DNA from 3 places in the Streptomyces sp. NPDC045470 genome. Region 3 is predicted to be linked to each of the others. Evidence: riboswitches for the same ligand, from Rfam matches in the RefSeq annotation. Region 3 holds a riboswitch; each other region holds the start of a gene.
What was found. Region 3 has a riboswitch for thiamine pyrophosphate ahead of AB0A97_RS06800 (thiamine ABC transporter substrate-binding protein). Riboswitches for the same ligand answer to the same signal wherever they lie in the genome.
Positions count from the first base shown of each region.

Region 1 (6,255 bases), on a different contig from region 3:
GGTCGTACAACTTCCCCTGACTGCCTGACCGTTATCCGGGCAGGGGTAGCGGAAGGTAGGGAAGTGGCGCAGCGGGGCCCGAGCCAGGCAGGAGCGGTCCCTATTTCCGCAAACACCCTGTCACCCCGTGCCGGAGGCGCTCTACCATCGGTCTATCCGTAGCAGGCTCTCCTCCGTTTCCGCCCACTGCCCGGCCCACGCCGGCCTGTACGGCCCTACGGAGCATCGGGGGATGCACATGAACAGCGCTCCGCACCTGCTGAGCGAGGATCGCGCGGAATTCGCGCGGCTCCTCGACGAGGCGCTGCGCACCGCGGAATACCGACCGGAAATGCCCTCCGCGGCGGGTAAGCACCTCAACACCGAGCAGTTGCGCACCATGGCGCTCAGCGCCACATCGGCCATCGCCGCATGCGCGACGGCCGAATACCGACACTATGTACGGCTCCGCGAGGAGCTGCGCGCTCCGGCACCCGCACCGGACGCCGGCGGCGTGGAAGGCCGTGAGGAGAAAGGCGCTTCCGCGGGCGGACCGGGGATCGACCTCGCCACGACCGTGGGCGAGGTCGCCGAACCGGCCGGTGCCGGACTGGCCGCGATGCTCGCGGTGCTGGCCCCGGTACTGGCGGGGATCGCCGCCGTCCTGTTCCTGGTCATCGGGTACATCCTGCGGACGGTCGGCACCGACCCGTCCGCCGCCCAGCCGATGATCAGTGTGGGCTGGATCTTCGCGGCGATCACCGCCGCGGGGGCACTGGTCGCCATGGCGAGCCTGGTCCTCGCAGCCTGGCGCAACGGCTCCACCTCGCTCCGCGCCCCACGCACCGGCGACGGCCGGAGCGGCCCGGCCGGGGAGGTGGACCTCGCCCGGGACGCCTGGCGGCAGGCGCTCCTGGAGCGCGGCATACTGCCGTTCCTGCGCGAGGCCCTGTCCGATCCGGCCGGCGTCAACGGCCACGGTACGGCCCGTTACGTGCCGCGCCGCGGCGTCGACGGCGGCCGTATCCCGACCCTGGGCTACTCACGGCCCGACTTCACCAGCCCGGACGGCGGCCCGCCCGCCGCTCCCCGACCCCGCTTCACCAGCCCGGACTTCACCAGCCCCGACTACGGGGGCCCGGACCACCATCCTGAATAGCGCCCGCACGCCACACCCGAGGGGGGTCCGATACCGGGCCCCCCTCGGCTGTGCGCGGACCCGCCACGATGAAGTGAAATGCGGTTTATCGGGCGGGGGTTGGGGTGGCGGGGGACTTACGTTCGGCGGTGGAGGTGATGCTCACCATGAGCACACAAGACGCACGGTCCCCGCACGCGGGACGGCAGGAAGCTATCGACGTCAACGACTTCGTGTACGCGGCGGCAGGGGCGCGGGTATGAAGGCTGACCATGCCGGACGGAACGCATTGGTTTCCGGCTGTGGATGTCGCCGTCAACCTGGGCTACGACAACACGCGCCAAGCGCTTATGGCCCATGTGCCCAAGGCGGGAATCAAAGTGCTCGGCGCTCTTGCACGAAGCGTCTGTGGGGCAGACGCTTCCCGCAAGATTGCAGGTCACCGGCTCAAGACATCGATGAACATGGTGGACCTCCATGGGCTCATCATGCTCGTCAACGCGTGCACCAAGGCCGAAGCCGAGCCGTTCAAATGCTGGGTGGCGGAAGTAGTCGCAGCCGTGCAGCGGGACGGTACGTACTCATTGAGTGGAGCCACTGCCCGAGCCGGTGCCCCAGCGGCACCTGCGGCCTACACCATTCCCGATCACGTCGCCGACGCGATCATCCGCCTTGAGGAACACGACCTCCGTATGGACGAGACGTACACGGCGCTGCGAAACCAGGAGATGCGTTTGCTCGGCAGCATGGCCGAATCGCTGGAGCGCATCGCGGACAAGCTGTGCGGAGCCGACTCACCGGCCCCCGTGAACCCCGCTTTGACCCCCGACGATCTGCTCGCGGACTGGAAAGGCCGACACTTGGTCGTCACCGGAGACATCTGGGCCGTAGCGGCCTACCTTGCTCCGGCGCTCGTCAACTCAGTGTCACCAGATACCCGTTGCGGGTGATCGCCCAGCGGACCGGACTCACCGAGCACCGCGTGCACGACTCGCTGCGGATGCTGCTCAAACGGGGGTGTATCCGACAGGCCGGGGTGGGCGCCTACGGGGCCCCGAGGTGTACGGGGCCTCGCTGACCCGGTACGGCGCGTACGCAACGGGCCCGAAGTCGCAATCGGAACTTGCGGCTTCGGGCCCGGACGTTGTTGCACGATAGCCATGCCGCGGGGATCGCACCAGCCTGTGGACAACGCCCCGGTGAGCTCCTGAGACCGTAACGGGAGGTTACGCTCTCGGAAACTCTCACTCCGCGATCGGCAGATACACCCGATTCCCCGCCGCCGCGAACTCCTTCGACTTCTCGGCCATTCCGGCCGCTGCCTCCGCAGCCGCCTCCGTGCCGACCGCCAGGTCGCCACCGTGCTCGCGGCGGATGTCCTGCGAGATCTTCATGGAGCAGAACTTCGGGCCGCACATGGAACAGAAGTGCGCCGTCTTCGCCGGCTCCGCCGGCAGCGTCTCGTCGTGGAAGGCGCGGGCCGTGTCCGGGTCGAGGGCCAGGTTGAACTGGTCCTCCCACCGGAACTCGAAGCGCGCGTCGGACAGCGCGTCGTCCCACTCCTGGGCCCCGGGGTGGCCCTTGGCCAGGTCCGCCGCATGGGCCGCGATCTTGTACGTGATGACACCGGTCTTCACGTCGTCCCGGTCCGGCAGGCCCAGGTGCTCCTTCGGCGTGACGTAGCAGAGCATCGCCGTGCCCCACCAGGCGATCATCGCCGCGCCGATCCCGGAGGTGATGTGGTCGTACGCGGGCGCGATGTCCGTGGTCAGCGGGCCGAGCGTGTAGAACGGGGCCTCTTCGCAGATCTCCTGCTGGAGGTCGATGTTCTCCTTGATCTTGTGCATCGGGACGTGTCCCGGGCCCTCGATCATCGTCTGTACGCCGTGCCGCTTGGCGATCGAGTTCAGCTCGCCGAGCGTCCGCAACTCCGCGAACTGCGCCTCGTCGTTGGCGTCCGCGATGGACCCGGGGCGCAGACCGTCGCCGAGGGAGTACGTGACGTCGTAGGAGGCGAGGATCTCGCAGAGTTCTTCGAAATGGGTGTAGAGGAACGATTCCTTGTGGTGCGCGAGGCACCACGCCGCCATGATCGAACCACCGCGCGAGACGATGCCGGTCTTGCGGCGGGCCGTCAGGGGCACGTACCGCAGCAGGACACCCGCGTGGACGGTCATGTAGTCCACGCCCTGTTCGGCCTGTTCGACGACCGTGTCCTTGTAGATCTCCCAGGACAGTTCCTCGGCCTTGCCGTCCACCTTCTCCAGTGCCTGGTAGAGGGGGACGGTGCCGATGGGCACGGGGGAGTTGCGCAGCACCCATTCGCGGGTGGTGTGGATGTTGCGGCCGGTGGACAGGTCCATGACCGTGTCGGCGCCCCAGCGGGTCGCCCAGGTCATCTTCTCCACCTCCTCCTCGATGGAGGAGGTGACGGCGGAGTTGCCGATGTTCGCGTTGACCTTCACCAGGAAGTTCTTGCCGATGATCATCGGCTCGATCTCCGGGTGGTTGACGTTGGCGGGCAGGACCGCCCGGCCGGCCGCGATCTCGTCCCGTACGAACTCGGGGGAGACGTTCTCGCGGATCGCCACGTACTCCATCTCCGCCGTGACCTCGCCCCGCCGCGCGTACGCGAGCTGGGTGACCGCGGCGCCGCCCCGGCCCCGGCGCGGCTGCCGGGGGCGGCCGGGGAAGACCGCGTCGAGGTTCTTCAGGCCGCCGCGCGGCGAGGTGTGCTTGAGGCCGTCGTCCTCGGGCCGGGGCGGCCGCCCCGCGTACTCCTCGGTGTCGCCGCGGCTGATGATCCAGTTCTCCCGCAGCGGCGCCAGGCCGCGGCGGACGTCGTTTTCGATGTTGGGGTCGGTGTACGGCCCTGACGTGTCGTAGAGCGTCACGTCCTTGCCGTTGGTGAGGTGCACACGCCGGACCGGAACCCGGAGGTCGGGGCGCGATCCGGTGAGGTAGCCCTTGTGCCAGCCGATCTCCGTGGCGGAGTTCTGGCCGTTTTCGGGCGTGCGTGCATCCTGCAGAGTCATGAAGACCCACTCCCTACGCCGGCATTACCCGGTAACAGGTTCGGCGGTCGACGCAGCGATGTCCGTGACGGCGTTCCCGGCTTCGGCCGGACGTTCCGTACGGGGGTCAGCGCCCTCTCAGCCCGGTGCTCCGAGCTCCCGCGATTGCAAAGGTGCCACCACGGTAGCGGCCGGTGTGGCGCGGTGAACAGGGGGCCCTGCCAGTTCTTGCGATGATCGGGCGGTGACCAGCAACGAGCCTTCGCACTCCGCGCACGACCACGCTTCCGGTCCGTCGCACGGGTCCGGGCCCGTGCCCGCAGCCGGGGCCGGAGCCAGGACCGGAGCCGAACACGAGCCTGGCCCCGGCCAAGGGCACGGGCACAGTCATGGGCACGGGCACAGCCACGGCCCCGCGGCCCCCGTCTCGCGCCACCTCCGCAAAGTCATCGCGGCGGTGCTCATCCCGTTCACCGCCGCGGTCCTGGTCGGACTGGTCGTGCTGTGGCCGGGCGGCGCACCCGGCCACAAGCCGTCCGGTGTCGGCTTCGACCAGCCCACCGAGAAGGCGAAGGTGGTGAAGGTCGAGGAAGTGAACTGTGCGGACGTCCATGCCCAGCAGCAACAGCAGCCTTCGCAGCAGCAACCGTCCTCCCCCACCGGCCCCCAGCAGGCCAAGCACTGCGAGCGGGCCATCGTCGAGGTGACCACCGGGAAGGACACGGGCCGGCGGTTCGAGTCGATCGTGACGCCCGACGCCACGCGGCACTACAAGGCCGGGCAAGGTGTCGTGGTCGCGTACGCACCCAAAGCGCCCAAAGACTTGCAGTATTCGGTCACCGATGTGGACCGAACCTTCCCGATGTGGGTGCTCGCCGCCCTCTTCGCCGCGGCGGTCGTCGTGGTCGGGCGGCTTCGCGGGGCTCTCGCGCTGGTCGCGCTCGTCGTGAGCTTCCTGGTGCTGACGCTGTTCATCCTCCCTGCCATCCTCCAGGGATCGAATCCCCTGGTGGTCGCCGTCGTCGGGGGCAGCGCGATCATGCTGGTCGCCCTCTACCTGTGCCACGGCCTGACCGCACGTACGTCCGTCGCCGTACTGGGCACGCTGGCCTCGCTGCTGCTGATCGGCCTGCTCGGCTCCCTCTTCATCGGGTGGGCCCTGCTGACCGGCAACACCGACGACCAGACCGGGCTGGTGCACGGCCTCTACCCCGACATCGAGGTCCGCGGTCTGCTGCTGGCAGGCATCATCATCGGGTCTCTGGGTGTGCTCGACGACGTGACGGTCACCCAGACCGCCGCGGTCTGGGAGCTGAAGGAGGCCGACCCGTCGGCAGGCTGGCGCAGGCTCTACACGTCGGCGATGCGCATCGGCCGCGATCACATCGCGTCCGTCGTCAACACGCTCGTCCTCGCCTACGCGGGCGCGGCACTGCCACTGCTGTTGCTGTTCACGATCGCACAGAGCAGTGTCGGTACGGTCGCCACGAGTGAGGTGGTCGCCGAGGAAGTCGTACGCACACTGGTGGGCAGCATCGGCCTGGTCGCGTCCGTACCGCTGACCACCCTGCTGGCCGCGCTGGTCGTCTCCGCGGACCGGGAGACGGGCCTGGAGCCGGGCCGGGGCACCCGCCGAGGTCCAGGGCGGGGTACGAGGCCGAGCACGGGGCGAAGTGCGGGACGACGCGCGGGTCGGGGCGCCGGCAGCGGCAGGCGGCGGCGCGCACACTGAACCGGCGGCCGGGCCACCCGGCCCGGGCCGACCGGGTTCCGGCAACGAGCCGGCAGCGGCGGCCCGCTCACCCCGCCTTCTGCGCCTCCGAAAGAATGCGGTCCAGTGTCGAGTCGAGCGTGTCGCACACCTCTTCCTCCCCGATCGGTACGAGTCGGTCCGTACGGTCGAGGAAGGCCACCAGCGGCGGAGCGCCGGCACGGAACAGCGCCCGTTCATCGGCCACCTGGAGGCTGATGAAGACATCGCTGAGGTGCTCGGAGGAGGACGGCTCGATACGTACGTCACCCTCACCGGACGGCTTGCTCAGTCCGTCCAGCAGCAGCTCCCGACTGAAGGCCCAGGTCACAGGCACATCGCCGGGAAGGTCGAAGGTGAAGCTGACCGCATAG
Region 1 covers NZ_JBEZAN010000008.1:137,237-143,491, forward strand. Annotated here, with positions in the region: gene AB0A97_RS23110 (metallophosphoesterase) at 1-28, shown strand, start outside; gene AB0A97_RS23115 (hypothetical protein) at 233-1,138, shown strand; gene AB0A97_RS23120 (Bro-N domain-containing protein) at 1,390-2,067, shown strand; gene thiC (phosphomethylpyrimidine synthase ThiC) at 2,362-4,152, opposite strand; TPP riboswitch at 4,146-4,304, opposite strand; gene AB0A97_RS23130 (YibE/F family protein) at 4,445-5,863, shown strand; gene AB0A97_RS23135 (SsgA family sporulation/cell division regulator) at 5,931-6,255, opposite strand, start outside.
Region 1: it holds a riboswitch for thiamine pyrophosphate, as region 3 does, so the genes downstream of both, thiC (phosphomethylpyrimidine synthase ThiC) here and AB0A97_RS06800 (thiamine ABC transporter substrate-binding protein) in region 3, are expected to answer to the same signal.

Region 2 (6,255 bases), on a different contig from region 3:
AGCGCGCGTCGGGGCTGTATATGCCGTACTGGCCGGTCTCCTCGGGGACCGGCTGCGGGGCGTACACCTCGGTGGCGTCGCCGCCTCCGTAGCCGTTCGGAGTGCTCTCGACGCCCGCGAAGGGGTCCGTGCCGTCGAACGCCGCTGTGCTGTCGAACGCCGCCGTGCCGTCATAGACCGCCGTACCGGTGTCCGCTTCCTCCGCCGCGGGGACCGCCTCCAGGCCGCTGACCTGGAGGGTCGGCCCGGCGGCGGGGGCCCGGCCGCCGCCCTTGGCCCGGCGGCGCCGGTTGTCACCGCGCTTGCCGCTGTCCCGGCGCTTGCCGCGCAGCGCCCAGCCGGACTGGAAACCGCTCCGGAAGGAGAGCGTGACGTAGGTCTGTCCGACGGCGAAGGCGATGGCGCCGGCCGCTATCACGATCACCGACGGGATGACGACACCGACGACCACACCGAGAAAGCCGGTGAAGGCCAGCAGCCGCCACCGCAGTCTGGCCTTGTACTGGAGCAGCACTTCACTGAGGAGCCAGAGGGCGACACAGCCGAATGCGATGTAGAGGACCACCCAGCCCATGTACGCCCCTCTTCCGCCGCGCCACAGACCGCCGTGGTACGGCAAACCGCCGTCAGGACTGCTGGTGCAGACCCAGATTCTCGTAGATTTCCAGCGTCGCCGTGGAGTGGTTCAGGGTAATGAAGTGCAACCCGGGACTTCCCTCGGCCATCAAGCGCGCACACAGCTCCGTCGCATACTCGATGCCAATGGAGCGTACAGCCGCCGGATCGTCCTTGACGGCGAGGATGCGCTCGGCCAGCTCGGGCGGGAAGGCGGCGTTGCTGAGCTGCGCGAACCGTTCGATCTGGCGGACGTTGGTGACCGGCATGATCTCCGGGATGATGGGCGTCTCGCAACCCGCCGCGGCGACCCGGTCGCGCAGCCGGAGGTAGTCCTCGGCGTAGAAGAACATCTGGGTGATCGCGAAGTCCGCGCCGGCCCGGCACTTGTCGACGAAGTGCCGTACGTCGGTGTCCCAGTCCGTCGAACGCGGGTGCATCTCCGGGAAGGCCGCCACGCCGACGCAGAAGTCGCCCGACTCCTTGATGAGGCGGACCAGTTCGGCGGCGTACAGGACACCTTCGGGGTGCTGGATCCAGTCGCCCATCGGGTCGCCGGGCGGGTCGCCGCGCAGCGCGAGCATGTTGCGGATACCGGCGTCGGCGTACTGCCCGATGATGTTGCGCAGGTCGGCGAGGGAGTGGTTGACGGCGGTCAGGTGGGCGACCGGGGTGAGGGTGGTGTCGGTGGCGATCCGTTCGGTCGCCCGTACCGTGCCCTCGCGGGAGGTGCCGCCCGCCCCGTACGTCACGGACACGAAGGTCGGCGCGACCGCCTCGATCCGGCGAATGGCGTTCCACAACGTCCGCTCGCCCTTCTCCGTCTTCGGGGCGGCGAACTCGAACGAATACGACTGCTTGCCGGAAGCGAGCAGGTCGCGCACGGTCCGTGCGCGATCAGTCCTGGTGGAAGCTGTGCCTAGGGCCATACGTGCAGATTATCCACGGGCTTCCCGCTCACCAACCGGCTCCGGTGAAATGCCCGGATAGCCGCGTTCCGGTCCACACCGTGGACACCGCCCGGCCATCTCCCGTCCAGCGACCCGCGGCGACGGTCACTCCCCGCGAGCGCGCACCCGCTTCGCCAGATCGGCGGCCGCGGCCGCCGGGTCCTCGGCCTCGGTGATCGCCCGGACGACGACCACCCGGCGGGCGCCCGCGTCCAGCACCTGGTCCAGGTTGGACGCGTCGATCCCCCCGATGGCGAACCAGGGGCGTTCGGGCCGCCGCACGGCGGCGTAGCGGACCAGGTCCAGGCCGGGGGCGTGGCGGCCGGGCTTGGTCGGGGTGGGCCAGCAGGGTCCGGTGCAGAAGTAGTCCACGCCGGGCTCGGCCAGCGCGGCGTCCACCTCCGCCTCGGCGTGGGTGGACCGGCCGATCAGCACGTCGTCGCCGAGGACGGCACGGGCGGCGGGCACCGGCAGGTCGCCCTGGCCCAGGTGCAGGACGTCCGAGCCGATGGCGTGGGCGACGTCGGCGCGGTCGTTGACCGCGAGCAGCTTGCCGTGCCGGCGGCAGGCGTCCGCGAAGGTCTTCAGGTGGGCCAGCTCTTCGGCGGCCTCCATGCCCTTGTCGCGCAGTTGCACGATGTCCACGCCCGACGTGAGCACCGCGTCCAGGAAGGGCACCAGGTCGCCCTGGCGCTTGCGGGCGTCCGTGCACAGGTAGAGCCGGGCGTCGGACAGGGCATGGCGTGCGGTGCTCATCGAGCGGGTCCCCCCAGGTCTGCGGCGTACGGACCGGGCCTTCCGGTCCGTACGCCAGTGGTGCGAAGACGGTCGCGGCCACGGGTGCGGTCACGACGGTGGTACGGCTGCGGACGCACTCGGCGCACGGGTGCGCCCCGCAGCAGGGAGCGGGCCTAGACGGCGAGCGCCTGGGCCCGGCGCTTCACCTCCGTACCGCGATTCTCCCGCAGGGCCTGGGCGGGGGTGCCCGGCAGGGTCTCGTCGGCGGTGAAGAGCCATTCCAGCATCTCCTCGTCGGCGAAGCCGTCGTCCCGGAGGAGCGTCAGCGTCCCGACGAGGCCCTTGACGACCTTGCCGTCCTTGATGAAGTCGGCCGGCACATGCAGGGCACGGTTCTCGCCACGGCGCACCGCGATCAGCTGGCCCTCCTTCACCAGCTGCCGCACACGCGTCACCTCGACACCGATCATCTCGGCGATGTCGGGGAGGGTGAGCCAGGCGGGGACGAGTCCATCGATCTTTGCGTCAATCTCGGTCACGGGACAAGCCTGCCACCTCGCACTGACAGCCGGTAGCCGGGCATCGCCATCGGCGCAGCCCACAGCACCCGAACGCACCGCCGGACGCGCCACCGGGCAACGCCACCGGACGCACCACCCGCCGGAGCCACGGGCCCGGCTCCGGCACCGGGTTCCGCCCCACGCCGCCTCGGGTCGCCCCACGCCCCCCCAGGCCGCCTCAGGCCGTCCCAAGCCGCCCCAGATCACCCCGGGCCGCCCCGCGTCGCCTCAGACCGCCGCCGACTTCAGCGGTACGGACGCGTCCGCCGCCATCCGCCGGTCCAGCACCGCGCCCCGCTCGATGAGCCTGCGTCCCTGGGCCAGGTCACGGGGCCGGCCGACCGCCAGCAGCGCGACGAGCACGCCCTCGCGCAGCCAGACCACCGACCAGGCGGCGCTCTCCGGGTCGCCGCGCCACACCGTCTCGTCGGCGCCCGCGTGGTGCCCGGCGTACTGCACGAAACGGCCGAACTGCTCGGACCAGAAGTACGGGACCGGGTCGTACACCGGCCCCTCGGCGGCGCCGCGGACGATGGTGGCGGCCACCGTGCGCGGCCCGTGCAGGGCGTTGTCCCAGTGGTGGACCAGCAGGCGGCTGCCGTAGCGGGCGGACGGGAAGGAGACGCAGTCGCCGACCGCGTACACGTCGGGCTGCGTGGTGCGCAGCCGTTCGTCGGCCAGGACGGAGCGGTCCTCGGGCGACAGCTCGACGCCGGAACCGGCCAGCCAGGAGGTCGCGGGGCGGGCGCCGATGCCCACGACGACCGCGTCGGCGGTGAGCACCGCGCCGTCGGCGAGCGTCACCGCGCCCTCGGTGACCGCGGCGACCCGGGCGCCGGTCCGCAGCCGGGCGCCGCTGTCCTCGTACCAGGCCGCCATGGGAGCGGCGACCTCGGCGGGCAGCGCGCCGGCCAGCGGCCGGTCGGCGGCCTCGACGACCGTCACCCGGCAGCCCGCCTCGCGCGCCGCCGTGGTGAACTCCGCGCCGATCCAGCCCGCGCCGACGACCACGACCTCGCGCTGCCCGGTCAGTACGGGCCGCAGCCGCTCGGCGTCGTCGAGGGTGCGCAGGACGTGGACGTCCGGCAGCCCGTCGCAGCCGGGCAGCGTGACCGGTTCGGCGCCGGTGGCGATCACCAGGTGGTCGTACGGCAGCGGCCCGGCGTCCGTCTCCAGTACCCGCGAGCCGGCCGCGAGCCCTATGGCGCGGCGGCCCAGCAGCAGTTCGATGCCGAGCGCCTCGAAGTCCACGTCGAAGGCGGACCCGTCGGCCTTGCCGAGCAGCACGGCCTTGGACAGCGGCGGGCGGTCGTACGGCTGGTGCGGCTCTTCGCCGAGCACCGTGACCGCTCCGCGCCAGCCCTGTTCGCGCAGGGCGACGGCGGTCTGCACACCGGCCAGTCCGGCGCCGACGATGACGGCGCGCCGGTTGCGTTCGGCCGCGCGCTCGGCGGATTCGCGGTCCTGGCGCGCGCGGTCAGGGTCCTGGGGCTGGGTCTGCTCGCTCACCCGATCACTGTAAGACGGTGTGTCTCGCGACCTGGAGCACCGCGCAACGAGATCTATGACACAACGTCACGGTCCGTGACCCGCCGGCGCCGGCCCCGCTCCCCGCTCCCGGCGCTCCCTTACGGCGCGTCGGCGGCCCGTACTAGGGTTGCCGGTGAACGCACACGCGGGAGCCCGGACGCGACCGGGCTGAGAGGGAGGCTGACGCGGCCTCCGACCGTACGAACCTGATCCGGGTCATGCCGGCGAAGGGAGGGGCTGGACGCCCATGCATCCACCCGTACGGAACACGCATCCACCCGCACGGAAACCGACACCCCCCGGGGCGGCCTCCGCCCCCGGCGCGAGCCCCGACGTGCTCGTCATCGGCGGCGGCGTCATCGGCCTGGTCACCGCCTGGCGGGCGGCCCGGCTCGGGTTGCGGACCGCCGTCGCCGATCCGGACCCCGGCGGCGGCGCCGCCCAGGTCGCGGCGGGGATGCTGGCCGCCGTCACCGAGCTGCACTACGGCGAGCAGACGCTGCTCGGCCTCAACCTCGCCTCCGCGCGCCGCTACCCCGAGTTCGCCGCCGAGCTGACCGAGGCGAGCGGGCTGGACCTCGGCTACCGCCGGTGCGGCACCCTGGCCGTCGCGCTGGACGCCGACGACCGCGCCCACCTGCGCGACCTGCACGCCCTCCAGCTCCGCAGCGGCCTGGAGTCCGAGTGGCTGACGGGGCGCGAGTGCCGGCGCCTGGAGCCGTTGCTCGCGCCGGGCGTGCGCGGGGGCCTGCGCGTGGACGGGGACCACCAGGTCGACCCGCGGCGGCTGGCCGCCGCGCTGCTCGCCGCCTGCGAGCGGGCCGGGGTCGTCCTCCTCCGCGCCGCCGCCGAGCGGCTGACCGTCGTGCGGGGCCGCGCCACCGGCGCCGAACTGGCCGACGGCACTCGGATCACGGCCGGGCAGGTGGTCCTCGCGGCGGGCAGCCGGAGCGGGCTGCTGGCGGGCGTCCCGGAGGACGTGCTGCCGCCGGTCCGCCCGGTCAAGGGCCAGGTGCTGCGGTTGCGGATGCCGGACGGCCTGCCCGGCGGCGTACCGTTTCTGTCCCGCACCGTACGGGCCGTGGTGCGCGGCGGCCCGCTCTACCTCGTACCGCGCGAGAACGGCGAGCTGGTCGTCGGCGCCACCAGCGAGGAGCTGGGCTGGGACACCACAGTCACCGCGGGCGGGGTCTACGAGCTGCTGCGGGACGCCCATGAGCTGGTCCCCGGCATCACCGAACTGCCCCTGGTCGAGTCCCGCGCCGGCCTGCGCCCCGGCTCGCCCGACAACGCGCCGCTGCTCGGCCCGACCGCGCTGCCCGGCCTGCTGGTGGCGACCGGCCACCACCGCAACGGGGTGCTGCTGACGCCGGTCACGGGCGACGTGATGGCGGCGGCGCTGACCGGCGGCCCGCTGCCGGAGGAGGCCCGGGCGTTCACCCCGGACCGCTTCGCGCCGGACGCGCCCGGCCTCCCGACCTCGTCCGGCTCCGTGCCGCCGTCCGGCCCCGTCCCGCCGTCCGGTCCCGTGCCGTCGCCGGGCCCCGTCCCGTCGTCCGGTCCCCCTCAGGCTCCCGCGAACGGCACCGACCAGGGCCCCACGGCCGCCCCCGCCCCTCAGGAGCAGTCCGTATGACCGTCACCACGCCCATCACCGTCTCCGTGAACGGCGAGCCCCGGGAGTTCCCCGGCGGGCTCACCCTGGACCGGCTCGTCGCCGGTCTGACCACGGCACCGGGCGGCGTGGCCGCCGCCGTCAACGAGGCCGTGGTGCCGCGCGGCCAGTGGCCCGCCACCGCGCTCGGCGACGGCGACCGCGTCGAGGTCCTCACCGCAGTACAGGGAGGCTGATCCGTACGTCA
Region 2 covers NZ_JBEZAN010000001.1:395,007-401,261, forward strand. Annotated here, with positions in the region: gene AB0A97_RS01650 (hypothetical protein) at 1-574, opposite strand, end outside; gene metF (methylenetetrahydrofolate reductase [NAD(P)H]) at 627-1,544, opposite strand; gene thiE (thiamine phosphate synthase) at 1,671-2,321, opposite strand; gene AB0A97_RS01665 (Rv2175c family DNA-binding protein) at 2,477-2,842, opposite strand; gene AB0A97_RS01670 (FAD-dependent oxidoreductase) at 3,092-4,279, opposite strand; TPP riboswitch at 4,528-4,643, shown strand; gene thiO (glycine oxidase ThiO) at 4,728-6,029, shown strand; gene thiS (sulfur carrier protein ThiS) at 6,026-6,244, shown strand; gene AB0A97_RS01685 (thiazole synthase) at 6,255-6,255, shown strand, end outside.
Region 2: it holds a riboswitch for thiamine pyrophosphate, as region 3 does, so the genes downstream of both, thiO (glycine oxidase ThiO) here and AB0A97_RS06800 (thiamine ABC transporter substrate-binding protein) in region 3, are expected to answer to the same signal.

Region 3 (6,255 bases):
TCGATCAGCACCGCCAGCGGCACCACCAGCAGCAGCACGATCACGACGAGCGTCCCCCACAGCAGCGCCCACTGGCCCGCGCCGCGCGGCCGCCGTACCGTCTGCGCCGGGTCGACGAGCGTGAGGGCGGCCTCCCGCCGCCGTACGGTCCAGGCGTGCAGGGCCAGCAGTGCCAGCACGGCGGCGAACTGCAGCAGGGTGAGGACGGCGGCCGTGGGGAGGTCCAGGAAGTCGGCGGTCTGCCGGTAGATCTCCACCTCCAGAGTGGAGAACGTCGGCCCTCCCAGGATCTGCACCACGCCGAAGGAGGTGAAGGTGAAGAGGAAGACCATCAGGGCGGCAGCAGCGACGGCCGGCCCCAGGGCGGGCAGCGTCACCCGCCGCCAGGCGCCCCAACGGGACGCCCCGAGCACCCGGGCCGCCTCCTCCTGCCGCGGGTCGAGCTGCCCCCAGAGGCCGGAGACGGTCCGTACGACCACGGCGTAGTTGAAGAAGACGTGCGCCAGCAGGATCGCCCACACCGACGTGTCCAGCCGTACGCCCCACAGGTCGTCCAGCACCCCGCCACGCCCGACCAGGGCCAGGAACGCCGACCCCACCACCACCGTGGGCAGGACGAACGGCACCGCGACCACGGACCGCAGCAGCCTCTTTCCGGGGAATTCGAAGCGCGCGAAGACATACGCGCCGGGGAGCGCGATCAGCAGCGTGAGCCCGGTCGAGGCCGCCGCCTGCCAGACGGTGAACCACAGGACGCGCAGGACGTCCGGGTCGGAGAGCACCTCCCCGGCCCGGCCCGGCTGCCACTGCCCGCCGTCCTTCAGCCCGCGCCCGACGATCGCGGCGACCGGGTAGGCGAAGAACAGCGCGAAGAAGGCGAGCGGCAGCGCCATCAGGGCGAGCCGGCCGGCCGTTGCCCGTCCGCGGCGCGCCCGCCTCGCGCGGCCGGTTACTTCAGAACGAGCGAGGACCACTGCTTGATCCACTGTTCGCGGTTCTTGGTGATCGTCTCCGGAGCCACCGTCCCCGGCTTGTCGATCTTCTCGCCGTACTTGGTGAACAGCTCCGGCACCTTCGCGTCCTGACGCGCCGGGTTGACGAACATCTGGAGCGGCATGTCCTCCTGGAACCGCTTGCTCAGCAGGAAGTCCAGCAGCGCCTTGCCGCCCTTCTCGTTCTTGGCGCCCTTGAGCAGGCCCGCGAACTCGATCTGCCGGAAGCAGGTGCCGACCGCGACGCCCGTGGGCGCCTCCTTCGGCTCCGGCTTCTTGCCCAGCACCTCCACCGGAGGGCTCGACGCGTACGACACCACCAGGGGCTTGTCCCCCTTGCCCTTACCGGCCGCCGAACCCGAGAACCGCTCGTTGTACGCCTGCTCCCAGCCGTCCACGACCTCGACGCCGTTGGCCTTGAGCTTCTTCCAGTAGTCCTGCCAGCCGGACTCGCCGTACTCGGCGATGGTGCCGAGCTGGAAGGCGAGCCCCGGCGACGACGTGGCGGAGTTCTCGGTGACCAGCAGCCCCTTGTACTCGGGCTTGAGCAGGTCGTCGAAGGTCTTCGGCGGCCCGATCTTGTGCGCGGCGAAGTAGGCCCGGTCGTAGTTGACGCAGGTGTCGCCGTAGTCCACCGGCGTCACCCGGTGCTCCGCCTTGTCGAGCTGGAGCTCGGCGGGCACGCTCTCCAGCCCCTTGGCCTGGTACGGAGTGAAGATCCCTGCCTTCAGCCCGCGCGACAGCAGCGTGTTGTCGATACCGAAGAAGACGTCACCCTGCGGGTTGCCCTTCGACAGGATCGCCTGGTTGACGGCCTTGCCCGCGTCCCCGCCCTTGAGCACGTCGACCTTGTAACCGGTCTGCTCGGTGAACTCCGCCAGCACGGATTTCGAGACATTGAAGGAGTCGTGGCTGACGAGCGTGACGGTCTTCGGATCCTTGCCGCCGCCGCTGCCTCCCGAGCCGCACGCGGCGAGCGCCGTCATGCCGGCCGCGACGGCCAGCGCCGTGACGGTGATCCTTCTGTTGGTGCTCACTGAATTCCTCCTGGCTGGCCAGGAAGAGACGCGGCCCCGCCCGGCGCTTCGCGAAGAAGGCCGGACGGGGCGCAACAGCATGAGTGACGACCGAACTTCCTACCCGGAATGACCCGGGCGAGGTTCAAGGGTCTGCGGCACCTCGGTGTCCGTGACGCTCGGTCCGTGACACTGCCGCACTCTCAGCGCTGTGGCGCTCCCCTGTCGGAATGTGCATTTGTTCGATCACACCGTACCAGCGGGCGGTCAGCGCTCCGCGGCGGCGAGCTGCCCGCAGGCGCCGTCGATCTCCTGTCCGCGCGTGTCGCGGACGGTCACCGGCACACCGTGCGCGGCGACGGCCTCGACGAACGCCTTCTCGTCCTCGGGACGGGACGCGGTCCACTTCGACCCGGGCGTCGGGTTCAGCGGAATCAGGTTCACATGGACCCGCTTGCCCTTGAGCAGACGCCCCAGCAAGTCACCGCGCCAAGCCTGGTCGTTGATGTCCCGGATCAGCGCGTACTCGATCGAGATCCGCCGTCCGGACTTCTCCGCGTACTCCCACGCGGCGTCCAGCACCTCCCGCACCTTCCAGCGCGTGTTGACCGGTACGAGCGTGTCGCGCAGCTCGTCGTCCGGCGCGTGCAGCGACACCGCGAGCCGGCACTTCAGGCCCTCGTCCGCGAACCGCAGCATCGCCGGGACCAGACCGACCGTGGACACCGTGATGCCACGCTGGGACAGCCCCACCCCGTCGGGCTCGGGGTCGGTCAGCCGCCGGATCGCCCCCACGACCCGCTTGTAGTTCGCCAGCGGCTCGCCCATGCCCATGAAGACGATGTTGGACAACCGGGCCGGCCCACCCGGCACCTCACCGTCACGCAGCGCCCGCATGCCGTCGACGATCTGATGAACGATCTCGGCGGTGGAGAGGTTCCGGTCCAGCCCGGCCTGCCCCGTCGCGCAGAACGGACAGTTCATGCCGCACCCGGCCTGCGACGAGATGCACATCGTCACCCGGTCCGGGTAGCGCATCAGCACGGACTCCACGAGGGTCCCGTCGTGCAGCTTCCACAGCGTCTTGCGGGTGGTGTCGTCGTCACAGGAGATGTGCCGCACCACACTCATCAGCTCGGGCACCAGCTCCGACGCCAGCTTCTCCCGCGCCGCGGCCGGGATGTCGGTCCACTCCGCCGGGTCGTGCGCGTACCGCGCGAAGTAGTGCTGCGACAGCTGCTTGGCACGGAACGGCTTCTCACCGACCGCGGCCACGGCTTCGCGCCGCTCGGCGGGGGTGAGATCGGCAAGGTGCCGCGGGGGCTTCTTGGCTCCGCGCGGCGCGACGAAAGTGAGTTCTCCGGGCTTAGGCATGGTTCTTCCAGTGTCGCAGACGCGTCTCTGTGACCTGCCCCACGAGCGTTCCGTCATGGTGGTTGGTGGTGGTCGTTGGGGGTTGCTGGCTGTCCCTTCACGGCCCACAGACGGCCCCAGCAGGCGGAGCGGCCCCTCCTCCCACCTGCACAGTCACGGCGGGAGCTGCGTACGCCGGCACCGCCCACGCGGGACCCCTCTCACCCTCAGCCCGATCACCAGTCGGCGGCCCGCTGCGACGAAGCGCGTGCCTGGCCGCACCAGAAGCCGGGGTGACGACACGGCTCCGCCTCCTACCAAGCTGAACATCACGACCAGATGTCGCCGCCGGAAAGTCGTTCTGCTCACGCAGTTTCCGGCGGCGACGATTTTTACATCCTTGCAGGTCAACACCACGAAACCGCCAATCATCTACTGCGGCGGCATGGCCAAATCACTTGCCCGTTCGCTCATGCCGCCCATAAGATCGTCCGTATCGCCAGCCATGGGGCGGCGGGACGGGAGACGCATCATGAACGAGCCGAGCGGACAGGAGCAGCGCCCGCTGCCGGAGCCGGACAGCAGCGAGATCGCGGAGCTGTTCCCGAACCGGGAAACGGCTGAGGCGTGCCGCTTTCTGCTGGAACGGCGGTCCGACCCGCCGACGATGGGCGAGTGGGTCGAACGCTCCCGGGAGGTGTTCGGCAAGGGCAACGTGCACAGTCAGCGCCGCCTCCGGGAAGTGCGCGACCACTTCACCGTGAACTCCTACCGGCGCGAGGGCAGCGGCGACTGGGTCTACCGCATCGAGGGGTGGAGCCAGACCCCGGTCACCGACAAAGGCGCACGCATCTCCCCGAAGCTCCAGGCGGAAGTCTTCACGGTCAAGGGCAGGTTCTGCGCAATGTGCGGCGCCGGTCCCAAGGACGCCAAGCTCCAGATCGACCACATCGTCCCGCGCTCATGGGGAGGCAAGACCGAACTGGAGAACCTGGAGCCGCTCTGCCAGCCGCACAACAACGGCAAGAAGGCGTTCTTCCAGAGCCTCAACCCCTACGGGGACGCGCTGGCCCGCGCGATCAACCGCCCCAACCCCTGGGAGCGCATCGGCGAACTCCTCAAGGCGTTTGCCGAGCGCGGTGAGCACACGCCGGCCGAGCTGATACAGGTAGTCGCCCAGGAAACCCACAAGGGCGACCCCAAGAAGCGGCTCCGGGAACTCCGCTTCGTGCTCGGCTGGGACATCGTCGCCCACCGGGTCAAGGAAAACGGAGTCACCCAGGTCACCTACGAGCTGCGCTCCTGGGAGCCGTGGTCGGCCGAAGGCGCGCCCGAAGCCGTCGCCAGCTACGAACGGGCCCGCAAGCGCCGGAAGGCCAGTCCGGCCGATGACGGGGACTCGGAGGCGTAAGCCGCCGGACAGCCCATCCGTCCTGGATCTACTTGCGGACGGCATATCGTGGGGCAGCGCCAGGACCCCTGGCGCTGCCCCACGGTGGCGTAACCGCCATGACGGTTTTCAAGACCGTGCCCGGTGAAGCAGCACCATGCCCCCTGACCTGCGCGGAGAGGCTGGCGTAGCGACCATCACCAGGATCTCGTCCACGTCTCGTCCACGGGCGGCCTCCTGGTTACCGGCCGTCTGTGGCCTGGCCGTCGTCCTCGTTGTCGGCATAGGTCGGTAGCTCACCTGTCCCCTGGCATGCTTCACACTGAACCGCGGTCTCGTTCCCGTCTGCGTCCCGGACCGTGACCTCACCACCCTGGCAACTGCACTTCGGCACCGGCTGCCCCCGCTTCTGCTCGCGCTCCTCCAGGAGGCGCTGGGTCAGGTTCAGGAGCCGTACATACCGGCCGTCCCGCTGCAACGTCGGAATCCACTGAGGGTCCACCCAGCCCATGGCTCCCGCCCTCCGATCATCTGCTCTGCCGCCATCGTCCTCTTCGCCGCAGCTTCGTTCAATGCGTCGGGGCGATGATTACGCGTTAGCCCAACTGCCTGGTTACCTCTTGACCATGCTCCAGGTAGAGAAAGGAGCGCTGTTCGCGCGCCTTGACTGCTGCCCGAATACGCCGAGCCAAGCGAGGAATCGTAAGATTCTCGATACGGTCAACCGGGTAGTAGGCGTAATCGCGCAGTTCCTCAGCTTGCAACACGATCCGCTCCTCCGCGTCAGACGATAGCGTGCCACCGTCGAAGATGTAGAGGACCTTGTCCCCTTCTTTCGTTCCGGGGGCCCAGTCCACAACGAGTAGATGACCGATCTCTGGCGAGATACCTAGCTCCTCTTTGACCTCACGGACGCACGCCTGTAGCGGTGATTCGCCGGTCTCTACATAACCTCCCGGAATCTCCTTGTAGTCCTTATAGGTCGTATCCAGGAGCATGACACGGCCTCGGGAATCAAAGAACAACGCGCCCGAGGCCATCCGCGGGCGCGCCATCTTCGTCTCGTGTTCGTTATCGCTCACATGCCCGAGCCTAACCAGTTCACAGCACGTGAAGCCTGTCGGCTAGCTCCCTGACTGGTACTGTCGGCCGTCCGCGCGTGCCACGGACCCAGCCGAGTACCAGCTCACGACTCATGTAGTGGTGTCGCACCTGCTCAGGAGCGAGCTGCTCGGCCGTGAGCAGTATGGCGACGGCTTCGTCAGTGCGGTTCCAGGCGCTCAGGGCTCGCGCTACTTCCAGGTCATGCCGTACGCGTCGTTCAACCGGCAGCCCGCTGGTGTCGATCCGCGGGCCGAGGTCTGCGGCTACTTGCACGTCCCCCAGCTCGCCGGCAGCGGCCACGCGGTGAATAGCCACGTTCGTTGGGCCGAAGGCTGTCCACATGTGGTTGCTATCGGCGCCGAGCCGGGTCGCGGACTCTTCTGCTTCGCGCAGAAATGCT
Region 3 covers NZ_JBEZAN010000002.1:107,721-113,975, forward strand. Annotated here, with positions in the region: gene AB0A97_RS06795 (iron ABC transporter permease) at 1-893, opposite strand, end outside; gene AB0A97_RS06800 (thiamine ABC transporter substrate-binding protein) at 950-2,029, opposite strand; TPP riboswitch at 2,108-2,242, opposite strand; gene rlmN (23S rRNA (adenine(2503)-C(2))-methyltransferase RlmN) at 2,276-3,382, opposite strand; gene AB0A97_RS06810 (HNH endonuclease) at 3,894-4,772, shown strand; gene AB0A97_RS06815 (NUDIX hydrolase) at 5,348-5,833, opposite strand; gene AB0A97_RS06820 (helix-turn-helix transcriptional regulator) at 5,853-6,255, opposite strand, start outside.